DNA from 4 places in the Sinorhizobium sp. FG01 genome. Region 3 is predicted to be linked to each of the others. Evidence: predicted binding sites of a transcription regulator. Region 3 holds the regulator's gene; each other region holds the start of a gene.
The links. Region 3 encodes PhoB, which activates phosphate uptake and scavenging genes when phosphate is short. Its sites were predicted from a motif close to TGTCATNNANCTGTCAT; they were not measured.
Positions count from the first base shown of each region.

Region 1: CO656_RS17385 (PhoX family phosphatase) is a predicted target of PhoB. The motif match lies at 1,261-1,277, and genes of this name have one in related genera.
Region 2: CO656_RS20720 (ceramide glucosyltransferase) is a predicted target of PhoB. The motif match lies at 1,986-2,002, and genes of this name have one in related genera.
Region 4: CO656_RS16510 (esterase-like activity of phytase family protein) is a predicted target of PhoB. The motif match lies at 2,196-2,212, and genes of this name have one in related genera.

Region 1 is NZ_NWTB01000009.1:278,827-282,890, forward strand. Features, by position in the region: gene CO656_RS17380 (DUF2339 domain-containing protein) at 1-1,086, opposite strand, end outside; gene CO656_RS17385 (PhoX family phosphatase) at 1,351-3,351, shown strand; gene recO (DNA repair protein RecO) at 3,508-4,064, opposite strand, start outside.
Region 2 is NZ_NWTB01000012.1:112,579-116,642, forward strand. Features, by position in the region: gene CO656_RS20710 (PLP-dependent aminotransferase family protein) at 1-253, shown strand, start outside; gene CO656_RS20715 (mechanosensitive ion channel domain-containing protein) at 189-1,526, opposite strand; gene CO656_RS20720 (ceramide glucosyltransferase) at 2,064-3,221, shown strand; gene CO656_RS20725 (sugar phosphate isomerase/epimerase and 4-hydroxyphenylpyruvate domain-containing protein) at 3,468-4,064, opposite strand, start outside.
Region 3 is NZ_NWTB01000005.1:358,848-362,911, forward strand. Features, by position in the region: gene pstA (phosphate ABC transporter permease PstA) at 1-300, shown strand, start outside; gene pstB (phosphate ABC transporter ATP-binding protein PstB) at 314-1,129, shown strand; gene phoU (phosphate signaling complex protein PhoU) at 1,176-1,889, shown strand; gene phoB (phosphate regulon transcriptional regulator PhoB) at 1,935-2,618, shown strand; gene CO656_RS09885 (GcrA family cell cycle regulator) at 2,703-3,221, opposite strand; gene CO656_RS09890 (aspartate aminotransferase family protein) at 3,636-4,064, shown strand, end outside.
Region 4 is NZ_NWTB01000009.1:95,952-100,015, reverse strand. Features, by position in the region: gene lon (endopeptidase La) at 1-1,532, shown strand, start outside; gene hupB (DNA-binding protein HupB) at 1,752-2,024, shown strand; gene CO656_RS16510 (esterase-like activity of phytase family protein) at 2,323-4,064, shown strand, end outside.

The DNA of each region.
Region 1 (4,064 bases), on a different contig from region 3:
CGTCTCCCAAGGGCCCCGAGCCGCGGCTGGCGATGCGATTGTTTCCGCCGTTGCACCGCTCGCGCGCTCGACGCCGCCGGGCCAGATCAAACCGACGCCGACGACCATCACCAAGAGCGCGGCGGCGACCGGCGGGGCCTCGAAAGGCGCGGCCAACGCGATATAGGCCAGTCCCCAAAGGCCGAGGCCGGCATTTGCGAGCGTCGGCACGATCGTCCAGCGGCGCAGGCGCGAGGCGGCAAGCGTCGCGAGCCAGGCGACCGAGAGAAACGCGAACAGCACCCACGGCCGCGGCTCGCCGCTGGAGACGAAGAGAGGGGTCAGCAACGACGCAAGCAGACCAAGACCGGCAAGCGCCTGGCCATGCAGCAGCGACAGGCCGACGGTCGCCAGCGAAATCAGCGCCAGCAGCGCGAACGCCGGCGCCGTCCCGATGTAGCCGTAGATGCCATGCGCCGCATAGACGACGCCGAACAGCGTAACGGCGCCGGCTGCGGTCAGCACGCCGGGAATCATCGCATTGCGGAACCGGTCGGAAATCGTCGGCACCGCCCGGCGCCGGATCACTTCACCGGCGGCCCCGAGCACAAGGCCGAAGACCGCAGCGAGCGTGAGCCGGACCGCCGGGCTCAAAAGCCCGGCCTCGATCGAGTACTGCACCAGGAAAAAGCCGCCGAGCGCCAGCGCAAGTCCGCCGACCCAGACAGGCCAGCGTCCGCCGATACGGCTCTCGAGGCTCTCCGCAGACCGCGCGGCTGCGGGTTCGGCAGTCGCTACAACGGGAGACTCGCTGCCCGTCTCGGCGCCCGCCGGGGCACTGCCGAAAATCTGCGCCCCCTCGCGCGCCTGCGACCACGGCCCCTGCACCGCCTCTTCGCCGACCTCTGGCACAGTCGCTGCCTCGGCCTCTGTTGGCGCAGATGCCGCAGGATCGGGCACGACCTCTTCAGGGGCCTGCGTCGCGAGCCGGGCGATCTCAGTCTTCAGACTTTCGATTTCGGCGTCCAGCCGGTCCGCAGTCCTGCGGCCGCCGAGGAAAGCGGCAAGCGCCAAGACAAAGGCAACAAGGGCGATAAACTCAAGCATGGGCCCCCCCCGGCACCACGACGACTCGTGAACGATTCGCACAAGTTAGCCCGGAATGCCAGCGGAGACATGCCGCTTGAACTTTCTCCTTCTTGCAACCGCAGGATTGTGCCGCAGGTCCAACTGTCTCCAGCGGCAGAAGAGCCGCAAACTCTTCATGGTTCTTCACGGTATTGTCGCAGAACTGTCACGAGCTAGCTGGTAGAGCGAGGATGGACGCCGACCACAGGCGGCGCTTCAATCGTTCAAATGGGGAGAATGACCATGGACAAGCATCTCGGCTCGACGGAAGAAACCGAATTCAAGACGCTGACGGAACAGAGGGAGGAGCTGGAAGATATCGGCCAGAACTGTTCCACTAACCCGACCATGGGCGACATCATCAACCGTCGCTTCTCGCGTCGGTCGTTCCTTGGCGGATCCCTTGCGGTTGCCGCCATTTCGACGACGGTCAGCCCGCTTGCGCTGCTTTCGGCCGATGAAGCTCGCGCCGAGAGCGCGTCCCGCTTCGACTTCAAGGAGATCGAGGCCGGCGTCGACGAGAAGCATCACGTCGCTGAAGGCTACGACGCCGACATCCTGTTGCGTTGGGGCGACAAGATCTTCGCTGACAGCCCCGAATTCGATCCGCTCAAGCAGACCGCCGAAGCGCAGGGCCGTCAGTTCGGCTACAACAACGACTATGTTGGCTTCATCCCCCTGGACGGGAGCCCAGACCATGGCCTGCTGGTCGTCAACCATGAATACACCAACGCCGAGATCATGTTCCCGAACTTCGCCCGCGTCGAAAAGGTGACGGAGGACGGCAAGGAGGAGGACAAGGTCGTTCTCGGCGAATACACCAAGGAACTGGTCGACATCGAAATGGCCGCCCATGGCGGCACGGTCGTCGAGATCCGCAAGGTTGACGGCAAGTGGCAGCCGGTTCTCGACGGCAAGTACAACCGCCGCATCACGGCAAATACCGAAATGCAGCTCTCCGGTCCGGTGGCCGGCCATGACCGCGTCAAGACCGTAGCCGACCCGACCGGCAGGAAAGTCTTCGGCACCATCAACAATTGCGCCGGCGGCGTCACCGCCTGGGGCACCTACATGATGGCCGAGGAAAACTTCAACGGCTATTTCGGCGGCGAGCTCGCCGAGGATCATCCGGAATTCAAGCAGCTGAAGCGTCTCGGCGCGCCCGGCAGCCAATATGAGTGGTCGAAGTTCTACGAGCGCTTCGACGTATCGAAGGATCCGAACGAGGCCAACCGCTTCGGCTGGGTCGTCGAGGTCGATCCGCTCGACCCGACCTCGGTGCCGAAGAAGCGCACCGCCGTCGGCCGTTTCAAGCATGAGGGCTGCGAATCGATCGTCAACAAGGATGGCCGCGTCGTTCTCTATAGCGGCGACGACGAGCGTTACGACTATGTCTACAAGTTCGTGACGAAGGGCACCTACAATCCGAACGACCGCGCCGCCAACATGGACCTCTTCGACGAAGGCACGCTCTACGTAGCGAAATTCGACGAGGACGGCACGGTCACCTGGATGCCGATCATCCATGGCGAGGGCCCGCTGACGACCGAGAACGGCTTTGCCTCGCAGGCCGACGTCCTGATCAACACCCGGCTTGCCGCCGATGCGCTCGGCGCCACCAAGATGGACCGGCCGGAAGACATCCAGCCCAACGCGAAGACCGGCAAGGTCTATGCCATGCTGACTAACAACACCAAGCGCAAGGAGGAAGAGGCGGACGCTGCCAATCCGCGCGCCAAGAACGCCTTCGGCCACATTGTCGAGATCTCCGAAACGGATGGCGATTTCGCTTCGACGAAATCCAAATGGGACATCCTGCTGAAATGCGGCGACCCGAGCGTTGCGGAAGTCGGTGCTTCCTTCTCGACGGCGACGACGAAGAACGGCTGGTTCGGCATGCCGGACAATTGCGCGATCGACTCGGACGGCCGCCTGTGGGTATCGACCGACGGCAATAACGAGAAAGAGACGGGCCGCACCGATGGCGTCTGGGCGATCGAAACCGAAGGCGAAGGACGCGGCACATCGAAGCTGTTCTTCCGGGTTCCGGTCGGCGCGGAAATGTGCGGCCCAAGCTTCAACCCGACGAGCGACACCTTCTTCCTCGCCGTTCAGCACCCGGGCGATGCCGGCCTTGCCACTTACGAGAAGCCGGCAACGCGCTGGCCCGACTTCCGCGACGACATGCCGGTGCGCCCGGCAGTGGTCGCCGTGACCAAGCAGGGCGGCGGCAAGATCGCCTGATGCATGCCGCCCGAAAGTGCTCAGCGGTTTCGGGACAACGACATGCATAGAGCAAAGACCTGAAGCGCGTTGCACGGCTCCGTCCAAAGCGACGCGCTCTAAGGCCGAATTGCCGGTTCGGGTGCCGCATTGAAGGTGCGGCACCTGTTTCGCATCTCATGCTGCCGGGGGCGGGACCGGCTTCAGCGCCTTCAGTGTCGCATGGACGAAACCGTCTCGCGCCGAGGAAACGTCGACGCCGCGCGGTTCATAGACGTGGCGATTGAGGAAATAGGCCGTCAGGCGAAAGGCCGCGGCGAGGCTGTCGTAATCGGCCGCGCTGTCCCCTCCCGAGAGGAAATCCGGAAGCGCAAGCATGCGCTCCGCATAGGGTGCGCCGGCCGCACGGCTGACGGCGCGACCCGTTTTCGGCGACACGTAGACAAGTTCGGCCCGGGCGCCGGTCGCAGCACATTCGGAAAGATCGAGGCCGAAGCCGAGATCGTTCAGGACCGCCAGTTCAAAGCGCACGAACAATTCGCCGGCGTCGGCCGGGTCCTCGAGGTGGTCGACGATCACGGCGAGCGCCTCGTAAAGATGGGGATGCGGATCGCGCTCCGGCAGCAGCCGCAGCAGGGCGCCAAGCGCCTGGATGCCGTAGACCGAGGTCGCCGCCTCCATCAGTCTGGCGGCGCGCAGTTCGAGCGGCTCGATGCGGAACTCGCCGAGATGTT
Region 2 (4,064 bases), on a different contig from region 3:
GATCGGAAAGCTCCGGGCGATCGGCATTGAGCCCTGGATCGAGCCGCAGGCGGGCATGTTCGTCTGGTGCCGGCTGCCGGACGGCGTCGACGCCGCGGACGTCGCCAGAAGGGCGCTTGCCAGAAACATCGTGCTCGCCCCCGGCAATGTCTTCAGCCAGGCGCAGACGGCCGGCAATTTTCTGCGCTTCAACGTGGCACAGTGCGAGGACGAGCGGCTGTTTCGCGAGCTGTCGGCTCTTCTGCGCCGGTGATATCGACCGGCGTCTTCATGATGATCTCGCGCGGGTCAGGCGTCGCAATGCCGGCTGCCTGGAAGGCGTCCCAGAGCGCCATGAACACCTGGCCGCGGATGTTCGTGAGCCCGTTCGCCGGATCGGAAATCCAGAATCTGAGCTTGAAGGTAAGCGACGAGCCGCCGAAACCGGTCATCCAGCAGACCGGCTCGGCATAGACGCTGGCGACCCGCGGAACGCTCTTGGCGGTTTCGATCGCAAGCCGGGCGACCTCGTGCGGATCGCTCTTCGGCGACGTTTCGAAGGTCACGTCGATGCGGACATAGTCGCTGGAAAACGACCAGTTCACCACCTGCTTGGAGATGAAGTCCTCGTTCGGGATCAGGTACTCCTTGCCGTCGCGGGTGATGACGGAGACGAAGCGGGAGCGCAGGTCGCGGATCGAGCCGAAGGTTTCCCCAAGCGTGATTGTGTCGCCCGGCTTGATCGACTTGTCGAGCAGGATGATGATCCCGGAGATGAAGTTCGACACCACCTTCTGCAGGCCGAAGCCGATGCCGACGCCGACGGCGCCCGAAAAGACGGTGAGCGCCGTCAGATCAATGCCGGTCGCCGACAGCGCGATCGTGCCGGCAAGGACGATGAGCCCGATCTTGATCAGCTTGCTGATCAGCACCTTCAGCGACGGCGTCAGGTCGGCGGATTTCTGGATCCAATTCGACGACATGTTGCCGGTGAGAACGGCGAGCCAGATCATTGCGGCGGAGAGCACGATCGCCTTCAGTACGAGCAGCAGCGAAAGGCGAACGGCACCGAGATTGACGGCGGCATTGTCGAGCGCCGTCAGCACCGGGCGATCCAGCCCGAGCGCGTAAAGCGCGAAGTAGAGCCAGCCGAGGACGGCGACGACGCGCGCCAGCGTCTGGTTGCGGATGATGCGGGTCAAGACGGCGATGATGAACCAGGCGGCGACCAGCGTCAGCACCGTCCCCACCAGCCAGCGGTAGGACGGCCAGCCGTAGCGCGACAGCACGACGTCGGCGATCCACAGCCAGACGATCAGGAACAGCCATTTGAGCCGCCGCATGAAGGCGATGATGACGCGCAGCAGGTCCGGATTTCCCCTGATCATCCGGGCGCGGGCTTCGAGCGCCGGCTCCAGGCGCTTGGCGAGCAGGCCGCAAGCGACATAGCCGACGACGATCACGGCGCACTGATAAAGTGTCCATTCGTTGAGCACGAACCGCTGGAGCCACGCTGCGGTGGCATTGATGGTCTCGACGAAATCCATCGGCATTTTCTTCGCGATCTTGCCGCGGTGCCATTCGGGCAGGGAACAGGCAGCGGACGTCGGGCGCGCTCAAAAAGGCGCACCGCGCAGCCGTATAACCAATCGGGCAGGGGATTTGTTCAATCGGGCGACCGATGCGGCAGCGGTCCTTGGACGTCTATGGAAAGAGGGAGTGCCGCGCCCTGTGATAAGCACAGGAATGAGGATCGCAGGGGAGGCCTGGCCGGACCGCAGCGGATGTGCACAGGCTGGGCCGCGCCAGCCCCTCTGGCCTGCCGGCCATCTCCCCCAAAGGAGGGAGATTGGGTGTGGTGGCGCGCTCAGCATCTCGACCCGAGCGTTCCACGCGCAGAAGCGTTTTGGTTTGGAACGGGCGGCTAGCCGCGCGCCGATCTTCCCCTTGTGTGGAGGCCGGCAGGCCAGAGGGGGGTGCTGCAGTCCTCCAGAAGAATCGTCCGCTGTCATCCGCCTGTCATCTTGCGGTGATGTTTATCCGGAATTCAACTTCGTCGGAATCGCGGTTCGTTGCCCGGGTAAATGATGCTCATCTTGTTCGTCGCCGGTTTTTTCCTGGCCATCAATCTGTTGAGCCTGATGATAGCGGGCTGGCGGATCTGGCCGCGTCTCGGCCCGCAGCCGCGGACGACCTATCGACCGCCGGTCTCCCTCGTCATCCCGCTCTGCGGAATCGAAGAATTTTCCCGGGAAACGCTTGAAAGCGCGTTTCGCCTGGATTGGCCGGAATACGAAGTCATCTTCTGCGTCGCCGATGCCAAGGATCCGTTGATTCCGCTGATCGAGGCCGCGCGCCGGCGCCACCCGGGCATTCCCGCGGCGATCCTCATCGGCGACGACCGGATCAGCGCCAATCCGAAGCTCAACAACTGCGTAAAGGGCTGGAATGCGGCCGCGCATGAATGGGTGGTGCTCGCCGACTCGAACGTGCTGATGCCGGCCGATTACCTTATTCGGCTGATGGCAGCGTGGGGACGCGAGTCCGGGCTCGTCTGCTCGACGCCGCTCGGGTCGCGCCCGAATGGATTCTGGGCGGAGGTCGAATGCGCCTTCCTCAACGCCCATCAGGCCCGCTGGCAATATGCCGGCGAAGCCCTCGGCTTCGGCTTTGCGCAGGGCAAAAGCATGCTCTGGCGCAAGAGCATGCTGGATGCCAACGGCGGCATCCAGGCTCTGGCGGCGGAGATCGCCGAGGATGCGGCCGCGACGAAACTGGTGAGAAGCCTCGGCCTGAAGGTGCACCTCGTTTCCGCGCCGTTCGACCAGCCGCTCGGCACGCGGACGTTCCGGGAGGTCTGGGCGCGGCAGTGTCGCTGGGCGCGGCTGCGGCGCGTCACCTTTCCCCAGTTCTTCGGCCCGGAGATTCTGGCCGGCGTCGTGCCGCCGCTCCTGCTGTCGACGTTCGTCGCCATCGCTGCGGGTCACAGCGTGCTCGCCGTCGCGGCTCTTGTCGCAATTGCCGCCTACCTGCCGGAAATTTTGCTCGTCCATTGGAAGAAATGGCATCTCTCCCGCTGGTCGCTCGTCGCCATTTTCACCCGCGACCTGCTGCTGCCGATCATCTGGGTCCGGAGCTGGCTCGCGGGCAGCGCCGACTGGCGCGGCAATAGGATGTCGATCGGCTCGCAGGAGTCGCGGCTGGAAACGAGCGGGCTGCCGCCAATGGTGAGTACGTCGTAACGAGCGGGAGTTGATCAGAAATACCCGGGAAATGTGTTCAGTCGGGGCGCCGACAACGAGCAATTTTCTGCGGTTTCTGTGGCGCAGCGACGCTGAACGGCTGCCCCGGGGAGTTTTGACGGAAGCAGCGTCCGCTTGTGTCCAGATACTGCCACCGGGGCAGGCGCATGTCGAAAGATCGGGGCTTCTGACAATGGGGAAACAAAAGCCTGAACCGTCATGTCCGCTTCCGCCCCGCCACCACCCTCAAACCTTCGGCAACCCCTCAGGCCTCAAATACTTCTTCAGCGCCGCAATCCTGAAGATCGCATTTGCCGCACCGTAGCCGCGATAACCCCTCCGTTCGATGATTTCGAAGAAGAAGCCTTCGCCATAGGTGGGGCTGTAGAGCTGGAAGAACTCGCCGTGGTCGTCGCGGTCGTAGAGGATGTTTTCGGCCTTCAGCCGCTCGACCAACTCGGCATCGAGGCCGAAGCGGGCCTCGACGTCGTCATAGTAGTTGGGCGAGATCGGCAGGGACTTGAAGCCGTTGGCGCGCAGGGCCTGAGCAGTCGCGAAGATGTCGTCGGTGGCGAAGGCGAGGTGCTGGACGCCGGAGCCGAAGGTTTCGGCGATGAAGCGGCCGGCGAGCGTGTTGCGGTTCTCGGCGCCGTTCAGCGTCAGGCGCAGCGTGCCGGCGTTGTTTTCGACCACTTGGCTGCGGACGATCCCGGCCGGATCGATGATGTCGACCATCGGCGTCTTCTTGGTGTCGAGCAACGAGGTGTAGAACAGTAGCCAGGTCAGCAATTCCTCGTATTTGACGGTCTGGGCGACGTGGTCGATCACGGTGAGGCCGGCCGG
Region 3 (4,064 bases):
CATGTGCTGCCGCTTGCCATGCCCGGCATCCTGACCGGCACGATCATCGGCCTGGCGCACGCCCTCGGCGAGACGGCGCCGCTGCTCCTGATCGGCATGGTCGCCTTCGTCGTCGACTATCCGGGCTCGCCGCTCGAACCGTCCACGGCGCTCCCCGTGCAGATCTACATGTGGGCGAACGAGGCTGAGCGCGCCTTCGTCGAGCGTACCTCGGGGGCGATCATCATCCTGCTGATCTTCCTCGTCATCATGAACCTCGGCGCAATTCTGTTGCGGCGTCGCTTTGAGCGTCGCTGGTAGTGGGGTAAGGACTATGAACATCATGTCGGAAGCTGCAGTCGAAAAGGCTCTGGACCAGAAAATGAACACGGTGCCCTTGAAGATGATCGGCAAGGATGTGTCGGTCAATTACGGCGAGAAGCGCGCGCTCTTCGACGTCAACCTGAATATCCGCGAGAATACCGTGACGGCGCTCATCGGCCCTTCCGGATGCGGCAAGTCGACCTTCCTGCGGACGCTCAACCGCATGAACGACACGATCGAGAATTGCCGGGTCACCGGCCGGATTACCCTCGACGAGGACGACATCTACGATCCGTCGATCGACGTGGTGGAACTGCGCGCCCGCGTCGGCATGGTCTTCCAGAAGCCCAATCCGTTCCCAAAGTCGATCTATGAGAATGTTTCCTACGGGCCGCGCATCCACGGCCTGGCCCGCACGAAGGCCGATTTCGATGAGATCGTCGAAACGAGCCTGCAGAAGGCGGGCCTGTGGAATGAGGTGAAGGACCGCCTGCAGGAGCCGGGGACGGGTCTTTCCGGCGGCCAGCAACAGCGCCTCTGCATCGCCCGCGCCGTTGCCGTCAGCCCGGAAGTGATTCTCATGGACGAGCCCTGCTCGGCCCTCGACCCGATCGCCACGGCCAAGGTCGAAGAGCTCATTCACGAGCTGCGCGCCAATTTCACCATCGTCATCGTGACCCACTCGATGCAGCAGGCGGCCCGCGTCTCGCAGCGCACCGCCATGTTCCACCTCGGCAATCTTGTCGAGGAGAACGACACCGACAAGATGTTCACCAATCCGGACGACCAGCGCACCCAGGATTACATCATGGGCCGCTTCGGCTGATCGCCCGAAAACCCACCGCGAAGAGTGCGCCCTCGAGGAACCGTAGATGTCTCACCCCCACATAACGACAGCCTTCGACGAAGAGCTTAAATATCTGACGCGCCGGATCTCGGAGATGGGCGGCCAGGCCGAGCAGATGGTGGCGGATTCAGTCCGGGCTCTGGTGAATTCCGATCTGGCGCTCGCCCAGAAGGTCATTTCCGACGATGCAATCTTGGACGACGCCGAGCGCCAGATCGGCGAAAAGGCGATCGTCACCATCGCCAAGCGACAGCCGATGGCCGCGGATCTCCGCGAGATCATGGGGTCGATCCGGATCGCCGCCGATCTCGAGCGCGTCGGCGACCTCGGCAAGAACACTGCCAAGCGCGTCATCGCGGTTGCCGGCTCCGGCATTCCGCGCAAGCTGGCGCGCGGTCTCGAGCACCTCGCCGAACTCGCCCTGATCCAGCTCAAGGAGGTCCTCGACGTTTACGCCTCGCGTTCGCCGGAGAAGGCAAACAGCATCCGCGAACGCGACGAGGAGATCGACGCGATTTACACCTCGTTGTTCCGCGAGCTGTTGACCTACATGATGGAGGATCCGCGCAACATCACCCCCTGCACGCATCTCCTTTTCTGCGCCAAGAACATCGAGCGTATCGGCGACCACGCCACCAATATCGCCGAAACCATCTACTACATGGCGACGGGCGCCCAGCCGCAGGGCGAGCGGCCGAAGGACGACATGACGTCAACGCTCGGATCCGTCACCGACTGAGGGGACACCCGCCAATCATGAATCTAGGCAAGGAGTCGTAACTGAATGTTGCCGAAGATAGCCGTTGTCGAGGACGAGGAAGCGCTCAGCGTGCTGCTGCGCTACAATCTCGAGGCTGAGGGCTTCGAGGTCGATACGATCTTTCGCGGCGACGAAGCGGAGATCCGCCTGCAGGAGCGCTTGCCCGACCTTCTCATCCTCGACTGGATGCTGCCCGGCGTCTCCGGCATCGAGCTTTGCCGCCGTCTCCGACAGCGCCCGGAGACCGAGCGGCTGCCGATCATCATGCTGACGGCGCGCGGCGAGGAAAGCGAGCGGGTGCGAGGCCTTGCGACCGGTGCCGACGACTACGTCGTCAAGCCGTTCTCGACGCCGGAGCTGATGGCGCGGGTCAAAGCGATGCTCCGGCGGGCGAAGCCTGAAGTGCTGTCGACGGTGCTTCGCTGCGGCGACATAGAGCTCGACCGCGAAACCCATCGCGTGCATCGTCGCACCCGCGAAGTGAGGCTCGGCCCGACGGAGTTCCGGCTCCTGGAGTTCCTGATGGCCTCGCCAGGCCGCGTCTTCTCCCGCTCGCAGCTGCTCGACGGCGTCTGGGGGCACGACATCTATGTCGACGAGCGAACGGTCGACGTCCATGTCGGCCGGCTGCGCAAGGCTCTGAATTTCTCCAATATGCCCGATGTGATCAGGACGGTGCGCGGCGCCGGCTATTCGTTGGAAAGCTGACGCTTGCGCTGCTTTTCCGGCGTTCCAAAGTGATAAGGGGCCCGACGGGCCCCTTCATGCGTTCTTTGTTATTGCTCCGACCGATCAGCGCGCGCGGCGCCGCTCGGCCGAGGGCTGGTAGGCGAGGCGAGCGTGGTAGCTGCAATAGGGGGAGGATTCCGGCGAGTCGTTGCCGCAGAAGTGGAATTCTTCCTTGAGCGGGTCGCCGATCGGCCATTTGCAGGTCCGCTCGGTCAGCTGGGTGAGTTCCAGCCGGCGCGACATCGGCACGACAATGTTGGTGTCGAGTGCGAGATCCTGCTCCGCCACCAGATCGACGGCGACCTCTTCCTTGAGCACGGCCGTGCCGGCAGCGCGGGTAACCGTCCGGGTCACGGCGCGTGCCGCGTAGTTCGGGGCGCGGGGCGCCGAGGTCGTCCGCTTGGGACGAGCCGCCGCTGTCGCTCCGCCGGCCTTGGCGCGGCCTGGCAGGCTCAACCGATGAACCTTGCCGATCACCGCGTTACGGCTGACGCCTCCCAGCTGCGCCGCGATCTGGCTCGCGCTTAGGCCCTCGGACCATAGCTTCTTCAGCTTCTCAACCCGCTCGTCCGTCCAGTTCATCTCTGCACTCCCCGTTCTCGGCGTTGGGATGGCAGAATCCATCACCGTTCTCCGGAAAAGCCCCGGAGTTACAACGCGATAACTATTTTGGTGACTAGGTCCGCCGCATGCGTCTAGTAATTGAATATTAACCTACCGGCCGGGTGACTCCGTGGCAAGAGTCGCCGGAATCGCGCCGAATCGATTTCGCAGTTTTCCCCAACTTGCTGTCGGATAGTTGCATTTTTGCAAGCCCCGCATCGGGATTTTTTCGCGGTGCGGAATCCGGGCCGGCGCGACTGTTGCAAGCCTTGGTTTTGTTGACATTGCGCCGCGATATGGGAATAGTGCCTGCGCCGCCGAAAGGCGGCATTTTTGATTTTTGTCGGGCCGATACGTCCGACAGCGATGCCGATGACGAAGGAGATGCTGATCATGGCCGCAACAACGCCGCTCTACGACACCTATCTGCGTGCGCCGTTGCGTTTCGAGCGAGGCGAGGGCGTCTGGCTGATTGCCGAAGACGGCACCCGCTATCTCGACTTTGCAGCCGGCGTCGCGGTTAATTCGCTCGGCCATGCCCATCCTCATCTCGTCGAAGCGCTGAAAGCGCAGGCGGAGAAGCTCTGGCATGTGTCCAATCTCTACGATGTTCCCGGCCAGGAGAGCCTGGCGCAGCGGCTGACGGCGGTCACCTTCGCCGATCGAGTGTTCTTCACCAATTCCGGTGCGGAAGCGCTCGAATGTGCGATCAAGACGGCGCGCCGCTACCATTTCGCCAAGGGCCATCCGGAGCGGTTCCACATCATCACCTTCGAAGGCGCCTTCCACGGCCGCACCATCGCGACGATTGCCGCCGGCGGC
Region 4 (4,064 bases), on a different contig from region 3:
ATCTGGATTGGCTCCTGGGCCTGCCCTGGGGCAAGAAGTCGAAGATCAAGACGGACCTCAACCACGCCGAAAAGGTGCTGGACGCCGATCACTTCGGTCTCGACAAGGTCAAGGAGCGTATCGTCGAGTATCTCGCCGTGCAGGCCCGTTCCGCGAAGATCAGGGGCCCGATCCTGTGTCTCGTCGGCCCTCCGGGCGTCGGCAAGACCTCGCTCGCCAAGTCTATCGCCAAGGCGACCGGCCGCGAATATATCCGCATGGCGCTCGGCGGCGTGCGTGACGAGGCCGAGATCCGTGGCCACCGCCGCACCTATATCGGCTCCATGCCCGGCAAGGTCGTGCAGTCGATGAAGAAGGCCAAGCGGTCCAATCCGCTGTTCCTGCTCGACGAGATCGACAAGATGGGCCAGGACTTCCGCGGCGATCCGTCCTCGGCGCTTCTCGAAGTGCTCGATCCGGAACAGAACTCGACCTTCATGGATCACTATCTCGAGGTCGAGTACGACCTCTCGAACGTGATGTTCATCACCACGGCGAACACGCTGAACATTCCGGCGCCGCTGATGGACCGCATGGAAGTGATCCGCATCGCCGGCTACACGGAAGAGGAAAAGCTGGAAATCGCCAAGCGGCACCTGCTGCCGAAGGCGATTCGCGATCATGCGCTGCAGCCGAACGAGTTCTCCGTGACCGACGGCGCGCTTATGGCGGTGATCCAGACCTACACGCGCGAGGCGGGCGTTCGCAACTTCGAGCGTGAGCTGATGAAGCTTGCGCGCAAGGCCGTGACCGAGATCCTAAAGGGCAAGACCAAGAAGGTCGAAGTGACGGCCGAGAACGTCCCCGACTATCTCGGCGTGCCGCGCTTCCGCCATGGCGAAGCCGAACGCGACGACCAGGTGGGCGTTGTCACGGGTCTTGCCTGGACCGAGGTGGGCGGTGAATTGCTGACGATCGAAGGCGTGATGATGCCGGGCAAGGGCCGCATGACGGTCACCGGCAACCTGCGCGACGTCATGAAGGAATCGATTTCCGCGGCGGCCTCCTATGTCCGATCGCGTGCGATCGATTTCGGCATTGAGCCGCCGCTCTTCGACAAGCGCGACATCCACGTGCACGTGCCGGAAGGTGCAACGCCGAAGGATGGCCCGTCGGCGGGCGTCGCCATGGCGACGGCAATTGTTTCGGTGATGACCGGCATTCCGATCTCCAAGGATGTGGCGATGACCGGCGAGATCACCCTGCGCGGCCGTGTCCTGCCGATCGGCGGCTTGAAGGAGAAGCTGTTGGCGGCTCTGCGTGGCGGCATCAAGAAGGTGCTGATCCCTGAAGAGAACGCCAAGGATCTTGCGGAGATCCCGGACAATGTGAAGAACAGCCTCGAAATCATCCCGGTTTCGCGGATGGGCGAGGTGCTCGAGCACGCATTGACGCGGCGTCCCGAGCCGATTGAATGGGACCCGGCAAGCCATGCCGGCACCATTTCGCCGGTCGATTCGCAGGACGAGGCGGGCACCTCGATCGCCCACTGAGGACGCGCAAATAGGGGAGGGACTGTGTCCCCGTTGCGCCCTTTGCCAAAAAAACGGAAAAGACCGGCCATTTGCCGGTCTTTTCTGTTGTAAAAGCACCCTCTAAGCCTTGCATTTCAAGGGATTCGGCGCAATTGGGAATGGCAAGACGTGGCTGTGCGCAAGCGGCCGCGGCTTAAGAAGACAGTCGTTTCGAACCAATATGAAAGGGGTGGAAACATGAACAAAAATGAGCTCGTGTCTGCCGTTGCCGAGAAGGCCGGTCTTTCCAAGGCCGATGCGTCTTCCGCTGTTGATGCAGTGTTTGAGACCATTCAGGGTGAACTGAAGAACGGCGGCGACATTCGTCTCGTCGGCTTCGGCAACTTCTCCGTGACCCGCCGCGAAGCGAGCAAGGGCCGCAACCCGTCGACGGGTGCGGAAGTTGACATCCCGGCACGCAACGTGCCGAAGTTCACGGCCGGTAAGGGCCTGAAGGACGCCGTCAACTAATCGGACGTGTCGAGGTCCGAAAGGGCCTCGAGATGCCGCGCGGTCCGGGTCGGCGGCGACGCCAAAGAGGCCGCAAGCAAGTTCATGTTCCATCTGCCGCCTTCCTTCCAGGATCGCCGGCAGGTTGATTGGGGCCCGGTCGATCCGGGCCTCTTTTCATTTAACCTCCGCTGTCATCGGGCTGTTACAGGACGGTTGCACAAGCCTCCCATCCGGAGGTGGACGAATTGCGACTCCGGACGCGAACGCGGTGTCGGAAGGCCTGATCTCCGGGCGCGCGCCGCGACAGGAGGGATAAATGAGGGCTTTTTCCATCACAGCCGCCTTGGCGGCGGCACTCGCCGCATCGACGGCGCCGGCCGCTCAGGCCGAACAGGTCTTTAACCGCATTGCATCCTTTGCGGTCGCCGGCAACTTGCCCGAAGGCGCCGACCAAAAGGCACCGACCTCAGCGGAAATCATTGCCGCCAGCGAGGACGGCAACACGCTCATCTATACGGACAGCCCCGGCAAGCGTATCGGCTTCATCGATATCACCGACGCCCGCGCGCCGAAGGCCGGCGGCATCGTTTCCTTCGAGGGCGAGCCGACGTCGGTCGCTGTCGCCGGCCCGAAGGCGCTGGTCGCCGTCAACACCCGTGAAAGTTTCACCAAGACCTCCGGCCTGCTTGCCGTCGTCGATGTCGCGACGAAAAAGATCGACGCCACCTGCGATCTCGGTGGCCAGCCGGATTCCGTCACCGTCAACAAGGACCGGACGCTGGCGGCGATCGCCATCGAGAACGAGCGCGACGAGGACGTCAACGACGGTGAGATCCCGCAGCTGCCGGCCGGCGATCTCGTGATCCTGTCGCTGAAGGACGGCGTTGCCGATTGCGCGACGATCAAGCATGTGACGCTCACCGGCCTTGCCGAAGTCGCCGGCGACGATCCGGAGCCGGAATTCGTCGCGTTCAACGGCAAGGCCGAGATTGCGCTGACGCTGCAGGAAAACAATCACATCGTGATCATCGACGGCAAATCAGCGGCCGTGAGGGCGCATTTTTCCGCCGGTACGGCGGACCTCAAGAATGTTGACGCGAAGCGTGACGGCGCCATTTCGTTTGCGAGCGATCTGACCGGCGTCAAGCGCGAGCCGGATGCCGTGAAGTGGCTCGACGACAACCGTCTGGTCGTCGCCAATGAGGGCGACTACGAAGGCGGCTCGCGCGGCTTCACGATCTTCGACGTCACCGGCAAGGTGCTGTTCGAGTCCGGTGCAAGCCTGGAGCACGCCATCGCTGCCGTCGGCCATTACCCGGAAAAGCGCTCTTCGGCGAAGGGCATCGAGCCGGAAGGCATGGAAACGGCGCAGTACGGCGACGACAAGCTGTTCTTCGTGCTTTCCGAGCGCGCCTCGATCGTCGGCGTCTACAAGGACACCGGTGCCGAGCCGCAACTGCTGCAGCTGCTGCCGTCCGGGGTTTCGCCCGAGGGCGCGGTCGCCATTCCCGGCCGCAATCTGTTCGCCACCGCCAACGAGGTCGATCTCGTCGAGGACGGCGGCGCGCGGGCGCATGTGATGATTTACGCGCGCGGCGAGGGGGAGGCCATCTACCCGCAGATTCGCTCCGCCGAGAAGGACGGTCTGCCGATCGGGTTCGGCGCCCTTTCCGGCCTGGCGGCCGTCGGCGACAAGCCGGGCTTCCTGCGGGCGGTGAACGACTCCGTTCTTTCGTCGCAGCCGACGATTTTTGCGATCGACGCGACGCAGAAGCCGGCGGTGATCACCGAGGCACTGCCGATCACCCGCGATGGCGCAGCCGCGCAAAAGCTCGATATCGAAGGCATTGCCAATGATGGCGAAGGCGGCTTCTGGCTGGCGTCGGAAGGCGACTCGGACAAGCTTTACAGCCACGCACTCCTTCACGTGAACAAGAAGGGCGAAATCAAACAGGAGATCGCTCTTCCGGCGGAGCTGCGCGCCAACGAAATCCGCTCCGGCTTCGAAGGAATCACCGCGGTCGGCGAAGGCGACGGCCTCACGCTCTGGATGGCGGT